DNA from 2 places in the Arthrobacter sp. 05N429 genome. Region 1 is predicted to be linked to the other one. Evidence: predicted binding sites of a transcription regulator. Region 1 holds the regulator's gene; the other holds the start of a gene.
What was found. The regulator HrcA, encoded in region 1, represses chaperone genes, less so after heat shock. The targets are predictions, from matches to a motif close to TTNGCACTCGNNNNNNNCGAGTGCNAA.
Positions count from the first base shown of each region.

Region 2: groL (chaperonin GroEL) is a predicted target of HrcA. The motif match lies at 1,858-1,884, and genes of this name have one in related genera.

Region 1 is NZ_JBFTMQ010000003.1:169,405-173,531, reverse strand. It holds gene AC1DF4_RS07745 (16S rRNA (uracil(1498)-N(3))-methyltransferase) at 1-737, opposite strand, end outside; gene dnaJ (molecular chaperone DnaJ) at 740-1,867, opposite strand; gene hrcA (heat-inducible transcriptional repressor HrcA) at 1,968-2,981, opposite strand; gene AC1DF4_RS07730 (DUF3097 domain-containing protein) at 3,213-4,061, shown strand.
Region 2 is NZ_JBFTMQ010000009.1:6,539-10,665, forward strand. It holds gene AC1DF4_RS14595 (cold-shock protein) at 185-388, shown strand; gene AC1DF4_RS14600 (ABC transporter substrate-binding protein) at 487-1,749, shown strand; gene groL (chaperonin GroEL) at 2,069-3,706, shown strand; gene AC1DF4_RS14610 (RNase H family protein) at 3,889-4,127, shown strand, end outside.

The sequences.
Region 1 (4,127 bases):
TGTCCCAGCAGGGCCGTCACGGCGCCGGCGTCGCAGAGCCTGGTCACTTCGCGCGGGCTGATGCCGCCCTCGGGACCCACGATCAGCAGCACCTCGCGGCCCCCGCGGGAGCCGTCGCCCGTGGGCAATTCAGCAGCAGGAAATTCACCTGCGGCGGTGGGGCCCTGCCAGTCCTCCAGCACCTGGCGCAGCGGACGCACGGCGTCCTCGTGCAGGATGATCGCGAGGTCCGCGGCGGCCACCGCCGCCTGCAGCCCGGCGCCGTCGACGGCGGAGCGGACCTCCGGGATCCACGCCCGCCTGGCCTGCTTCGCCGCCGCCGTGACCACCGACTGCCACTTGGCGTGGGCCTTCGCCGCACGCTCGGCCTTCCAACGGACGATCGACCGTTCGGCCTGCCAGGGCACAACCGCGTCAATTCCCAGCTCGGTGGCGGTTTCGGCCGCGAGCTCGTCCCGGTCGCCCTTCGCGAGGGCCTGGACCAGGACCAGCCGCACCGCGGGCTGGGGCTCCTCGAAGAGCCCGGAGCAGTGCACCGTCAGCTCGTTCGGGGCGACGGCGGCGACGGCGCCGGTCAGGCGCTTGCCGGCGCCGTCGGCGATGTCCACGGACTCCCCCACAGCAAGACGCTTCACCGTGACGGCATGGCGGGCTTCAGGTCCGTCGAGAACGAAGTCGGAACCGGGAACCAGCCCGTCCAAAGTGCCGGGGGCAGTGAAAAAGACCGGGTTGCTCACCGCTACAGGTTACCGAGCCGGTCCCGAAGCTTCGCGAACACCCCGCCGCTCGCGGCGAGCTTCCCTTCGGTGAACTGCTCACCGCGCAGCTTCGCGAGCTGGCGGAGCAGGTCCTCCTGGGCGGCGTCGAGCTTGGCGGGGGTGTCCACCTGAAGGTGGACCTTGAGGTCGCCGCGGCCGTAGCCGCGCAGGTGGGTGACGCCGAGTCCGCGCAGCGTAATGACCTCACCGGACTGGGTGCCTGCCTTGACGTCGATCTCCTGCTGGCCGTCGAAGGTGTCGAGGGTGAGCTCGGTGCCCAGTGCCGCGGCCGTCATGGGGATGTTGAGGCTGGCGTGAAGGTCGTCGCCGTCGCGCACGTACGTGGCGTCGTTGTTGACCCGGATCTCCACGTAGAGGTCGCCGGCGGGACCGCCGGCAGGGCCGGCCTCGCCCTGGCCGGAGAGCTGGATGCGGGTGCCGGTGGCGACGCCGGCAGGAACCTTGACCGTCAGGGAGCGCCGGCTGCGGATCCGGCCCTGGCCGGCGCATTCGTTGCAGGGGTCCTTGATGACAGTGCCGAAGCCCTCGCAGGAACCGCAGGGGGCGGCGGTCATGACCTGGCCGAGGATGGAACGGACGGCGCGCTGGACCTGGCCGCTGCCGCCGCAGATGTCGCAGCGTTCCGGGTGGCTGCCTTCACGGCAGCACGAGCCCTCACACGTGGGGCACGTGACAGCCGTGTCGACTTCGAGTTTCTTGTTGACGCCGAACACGGCGTCGCGGAGGTCGATCCGGACGCTGATCAGGGCGTCCTGGCCGCGGCGGACCCGTGAGGCCGGTCCGGCCTGGCCGCCGGCGCCGAAGAAGGTCTCGAAAATGTCCTGGAACGCGAAGCCCTGGCCGGAGTAACTGCCGCCGCCGAAACCGTTGTCGGTTCCGTTCTCGTTGCCCGTGGTGTCGTAGATCCTGCGCTTCTGCGGATCGGACAGGACCTCGTAGGCGTGTGTGACCGCCTTGAACCGGTCCGAAGCGTCATCCCCGGGGTTCACGTCCGGGTGGAGGGTCCGCGCCAGTTTGCGGTAGGCCTTCTTGATCTCTTCGCCCGTAGCTTCGCGGGAGACTCCAAGAACGTCGTAGTGGCTGCTCAAAGTTTGTATCTCTTCCTTTTTGTACTGCCGGTGGGGCACTGCCTGTTAGGGGCAAGAAGTCTGGTGTCGGAACGTCGGGACGGGCGTGGTGTGCCGTCCGTCAGGGGCCGAGAATCCTTGAAAGGTAGCGGGCCACCGCGCGGACGGCGGCCATGGTGGTGGGATAGTCCATCCTGGTGGGACCCAGCACGCCGACCTTCGCCGTCGCGTCCGGCCCGTAGCCGGTCGCCACCACGGAGGCCTCGGCGAGCCCCACGTACGGGTTCTCCCGGCCGATGCTGACCGTCACGCCCCGCGGGTCCGCGGCCATGTCGCTCAGCAGGCGGAGCATGACCACCTGTTCCTCGAGGGCTTCCAGCACCGGGCCGATGCTCAGCGGGAAGTCCACGTTGGAGCGGGCGAGGTTGGCCGTTCCGGCCATGACCATGCGCTCCTCGCGGCTGCTCGTGGCCAGCGCCTCAAGGCCGCGGGCCAGCGCCTGGGCTGCGCCACGCCGCGCGGGCGGGCAACTGCCAACCACGGACTGCAGCGACTGCGGCAACAAGTTCAGCGGCGTCCCGGCGAGGCCGCCGAGGAACCGCGTGCGGAGTTCAGCCAGGGCCTCGTCGCCGAAGTCCTGCCCCACGTCGATGACCCGCTGTTCCACCTTGCCGGTGTCCGCGATCAGCACCATCAGCACCTTGCGGGGCGCCAGCAGGACGAATTCGATGTGCCGCACCTTGGCGCGGCTGAGATGCGGATACTGCACGACGGCGACCTGGTTTGTCAGGTGCGCGAGCAGCCGGACGGTCCGGTCCAGGACATCGTCGAGGTCGTCGGAACCCTCCAGCAGGGCCTGGATGGCACGTCGTTCTGCCGGTGAGAGCGGCTTAACCGCCGAAATCTGGTCTACGAAGAGCCGGTAGCCCTTGTCGGTGGGGATGCGACCGGCACTCGTGTGCGGCGCCGTAATGAGGCCCTCATCCTCCAGGGCTGCCATGTCATTGCGGATCGTGGCACTGGATACGCCCAGGTGGTGCCGCTCCACGAGGGCTTTCGAGCCGACGGGTTCCCGTGAATGGACGTAGTCCTCCACGATGGCGCGCAGCACTTCGAGTTTGCGTGGTTCGCTCACGCTCCACCTCCATTCGACTGTCCCGCATCCGGTGCCGCCGTTCGCCGGCCGCACCGCACGCTCTGCTGGCACACGGCATGTTGGTTAGCACTCGACATGCCTAAGTGCTAACCAGTCTAATATGAGTCGCCGCGTTGTTAGCATTGGATTCGCTCCAGGCGTTCTTCCCGGGGCAAGTGTTTTCGGGCACAGCCCGCCATAGCAAACCGATCGCAAAGCAGTGTGGAACCGATGTCGTACCAGAACTGGGGCCCCCAGGACCTGTCCGCCCCCGCCAAGGCCCAGCTTCCGGAGGTGCCGGTGGAGCGCGGCATGGTCCTGGAAGATGTCCAGTCCGGCTGGGTGGGCGCCGTGACCCGGGTGGAGAAGTCCGGCGGGATGCACGTCGTCGCCCTGGAGGACCGCCGCGGCAAGTCCCGGTCCTTCCGGCTCGGCTTCGGATTCCTGCTGGACGGACAGCCGATCCGGCTGATGCCGCCCGCACCCCGGGCCGCTGCGGCCGCCGCCGGCAGCAGAACGGCTTCCGGCTCCGTTCGCGTGGCGGGCCAGCGCGCACAGGTCGCCAAGGCGAGCCGGATCTGGGTGGAAGGCAAGCACGACGCCGAACTCGTCGAGAAGGTCTGGGGTGACGATCTCCGGGTGGAGGGCATCGTCGTCGAACCGCTGCACGGCATCGACGACCTCGCCGGAGCCGTGGCCGCCTTCCGGCCGGGCCCCGGGCGCCGGCTCGGTGTCCTGGTGGACCACCTGGTCCCCGATTCCAAGGAGTCCCGGATCGCCGACGCTGTCATGGCATCGCCCGGAGCGGCCGGCAACGTGCTGATCGTCGGCCACCCCTATGTGGATGTCTGGCAGGCGATCCGTCCGGCCGTGCTGGGGATCGAGAAGTGGCCGGTGATCCCCCGCGGCGTGGACTGGAAGACGGGCATCCTGATGGCTTTCGGCTGGCCGCACAGCACCAAGGAGGACATCGGGCTGGGCTGGCAAAAACTCCTCGGCGCGGTCCGCAGCTACGCCGACCTGGAACCCTCCCTGCTGGGCCGGGTGGAGGAGGTCATCGACTTCCTCACCGTCCCCTGACGAGCCTGTCCGGGTGCCCCCGCCAGCGGGCCGATCCGCGATTCCGCGCCGAAGCAAGTATTCTTG
Region 2 (4,127 bases), on a different contig from region 1:
TACGCCTGAATAACTATTCGCAGCCGGAGCCGCAGGCTCCCTGCGCACCGGCCAGACGGTGTGGGTAGAGTACTTGCGGACAACTTTTTGCAATCTGCGGCACGCGTTTTGCATTCTGCTCGCCCGCAGTCCGCGGCGCACATCGTGGTGTGCCGCCCGCAATCCGACTGAAAGTGTGGACACCATGGCACTGGGAACCGTCAAATGGTTCAACGCCGAAAAGGGCTACGGCTTCATCACCGTGGACGACTCCGGGGCCGATGTCTTCGTGCACTGGTCCGCGATAGCGGGCGAGGGCTACCGCGCCCTGGATGAGGGGCAGCGCGTGGAACTCGAAGTCGGCGAAGGCGAAAAGGGCCCGCAGGCCGAAAGCGTCCGGCCCGCCTAGTGACCTTCACCGCCGCAGCGCACGTGTCGCAGGACCCTGCCGAAACGATTTCCGGCCGGAAGGCTGCCGGCGGCACGGTCCGGCGCCTGAGTGTGGGCCTGCGGCGGGGCCGGGCCGTGGCCGTGGCGGCTGTTGCCGCCCTGGCCACCACGGCATGTTTGGGGCCGGCGGGCGGTGCCCGCGTCGAGCAGGCCGACGCCAGCGGCGACGGGACCCTGCGGATCGGTCTGATCCTCGACAACACCGGCCCGCAAAACTTCCTCAACGCGCCCCAACTCGCCGCCGCGAAGCTCGCCGTCAAGGAAGTCAACGCTGCAGGCGGTCACAAGGGCAAACCGGTGGAGTTGCTTCCGTCGACCGTCAGCGGCGACACCGCAGCGCAGGCCAAGGCACTCGTTGCCGCCAAAGCGGACATCGTCATCGGTCCGACGGACTCCAGCCGGGCGCCCGCTGCAATCGACGTCCTGTCCAACGCCAAGGTGGCCATGATTTCCCCCGCGAACACCGCCAGCGGGCTCAGCAGCTACGAGAGCAACGGCTACTATTTCCGCACCTCGGCGGCCGACATCGCCCAGGCCCCCGTTCTCGTCAAGCTGGCCAAGGACAGCGGCGCTGCAACCATTGCCGTTGTGTACGAGGAAGGCGCCTATGGCAAGGACGTATCCAACGCGGTGGCCGCCGCGGCCAAGGACGCCGGGCTCGGGCCCCTCGTAGTCGCGGGGTTCTCTCCGGGACGGGCGCAGCAGGCTGCTGCCGCAGCGAAGGCAGCGGCACCCGACGCCGTCGTGCTGGTCTCCCGCGCCGGTGCCCAAGGTGCCATCGCCGAGCTGAACAACGCCGGCCTTGCCGGCAAGAAGCTCATCCTCAGCGACGGAGCGGTGAGCCAGTACGGTTCAGGCCTCGGTTCCCGGGCCCTCGACGGTGCGCGGGGGATCCTGCCGGGAACCTTTGCCTCAGCCCACTTCCAGGGCGAGCTGGTTTCCGTGGATCCTGGACTGAAGGACATGACGTTCGCCGCGGAGACCTACGACGCCGTCAACCTTGCCGCCATCGCGGCGGCCGCAGCGCAGGACGACGCCGGAACCTCCATTGCGGCGAGCCTGATCACCGTCTCGGGCGGGACGGCCCCGACGTCAGGCAAAGGCGCGCCCGCCGGCGAGGCCGCGGTATGCAAGAGCTACCAGGAATGCACCGACGCCATCCGGGCAGGCAAACGTCCCGACTACGACGGCGAATCCGGTCCGGTCGGCTTCGATTCCAACGGTGACATCAGCTCCGCAAACTATGTTGTCTACACCTACGGGCCGGACAACACGGCAACCATGAGCGGCAACGAAACTTCCAGCAGCAGCGGGACTTAATCGCCCGTAGCGTATTGCGTCGCAGCGGAGCGCCGCCAGCATGCCGATAGAGGGCCCTCCTGCGCGACCACTGCTTGCACTCTCCCCGGGGGAGTGCTAATTATTGACTTAGCACTCCCGCGTATTGACTGCTAAAACGACGCCCGGTTCGCCCGGCCGCGGAGTTGAACCAGCCGATCCAGGAGCGAAAGAAACACCTGGCTGGGGTGAGATCCCGGGCCCAACGGCATACAGAGGCCGCCGGGCCAGGGATCGTCCGTCGCGGGCACCGCAGCAAAGGTTCATTCTTAACGACTGTCCCGAAAGGACTACTGCCGTTATGGCCAAGATCATTGCATTTGATGAAGAGGCACGCCGCGGTCTTGAGCGGGGCCTGAACATCCTCGCCGACGCCGTCAAGGTCACCCTCGGCCCGCGTGGACGCAACGTCGTCCTCGAAAAGAAGTGGGGCGCCCCCACGATCACCAACGATGGTGTTTCCATCGCCAAGGAGATCGAGCTGGACGATCCTTACGAGAAGATCGGCGCCGAGCTGGTCAAGGAAGTTGCCAAGAAGACGGATGACGTCGCCGGCGACGGAACCACCACCGCCACCGTGCTGGCGCAGGCCCTGGTCAAGGAAGGCCTGCGCAACGTCGCGGCCGGCGCTGATCCCCTGTCCCTCAAGCGCGGCATCGAGAAGGCCGTCGAGGCTGTCACCCGCGAGCTCCTGGCCTCCGCCAAGGAAATCGAAACCAAGGAAGAGATTGCCGCCACCGCGTCCATCTCTGCCGGTGACAACGAGATTGGCGCCCTGATTGCCGAGGCCCTGGATAAGGTCGGCAAGGAAGGCGTCATCACCGTCGAGGAGTCGAACACCTTCGGCCTGGAGCTGGAACTCACCGAAGGCATGCGCTTCGACAAGGGCTACATCTCCGCTTACTTCGTCACCGACGCCGAGCGCCAGGAAACGGTCCTTGAGGATCCGTACATCCTGATCGTCAACTCCAAGATCTCCAACGTCAAGGAACTGGTTGCCGTCCTCGAAAAGGTCATGCAGTCTTCCAAGCCGCTGCTGATCATTGCCGAAGACATCGAGGGCGAGGCCCTGGCCACGCTCATCGTCAACAAGATCCGTGGCACCTTCAAGTCCGTCGCCGTCAAGGCTCCGGGCTTCGGCGACCGCCGCAAGGCGCAGCTCGCGGACATCGCCATCCTCACCGGTGGCCAGGTCATCTCCGAGGAAGTCGGCCTCAAGCTGGAGACCGCCGGACTCGAACTCCTGGGCCGCGCCCGCAAGGTCGTTGTCACCAAGGACGAGACCACCATCGTCGAGGGTGCAGGCGACGCTGACCAGATCGCCGGCCGCGTTTCCCAGATCCGTGCCGAGATCGAGAACTCCGATTCGGACTACGACCGCGAGAAGCTGCAGGAGCGCCTGGCCAAGCTGGCCGGCGGCGTTGCAGTCATCAAGGCCGGTGCCGCAACCGAGGTTGAGCTCAAGGAACGCAAGCACCGCATTGAGGACGCTGTCCGCAACGCCAAGGCTGCTGTCGAAGAGGGCATCGTCGCCGGCGGTGGCGTTGCCCTGATCCAGGCTGGCGCCAAGGCATTCGCCAATTTGCAGCTCGAAGGCGACGAGGCAACCGGTGCGAACATCGTCCGCGTCGCCATCGACGCCCCGCTGAAGCAGATCGCCTTCAACGCGGGCCTCGAGCCTGGCGTTGTGGTCGACAAGGTCCGCGGCCTGCCCGCAGGCCACGGCCTGAACGCAGCAACCGGCGAATACGTCGACCTGCTGGCTGCCGGCATCAACGACCCGGTCAAGGTCACCCGCTCTGCCCTGCAGAACGCGGCGTCCATTGCCGGACTGTTCCTCACCACCGAGGCCGTTGTGGCCGACAAGCCCGAGAAGGCTGGCGCCCAGATGGGCGGCGGCGACGACATGGGCGGCATGGGCGGCATGGGCGGTTTCTAACCACCCTGCTACCAGGCCCTGAACGCCTGGCTGATGGATTTCCGTCAGCAACGGCACGTTTGACGACGGCGGTCCCTCCTTCGGGTGGGGCCGCCGTCGGCGTTAACCCTCGGGGGCGCTGGGTGGTTGGTGCCGGAGGTGCGGCGGCACCCGCGGGGTCGGAGGTCTGGCAGGATAGTGCAGTGACGATTACAGCAGCAGCCGACGGTTCGGCTTTAGGAAATCCCGGCCCGGCCGGATGGGCCTGGTACGTGAACGACGACTGCTGGCGTGCCGGGGGATGGCCGCACGGCACCAACAACATGGGCGAGCTCATGGCCGTGCTGGATTTGTTCCACTCCACCGCACACCTGCCGGGGGAGGACCTGCACATCCTCTGCGACAGCCAGTACGTCATCAACTCCGTCACCAAATGGATGCC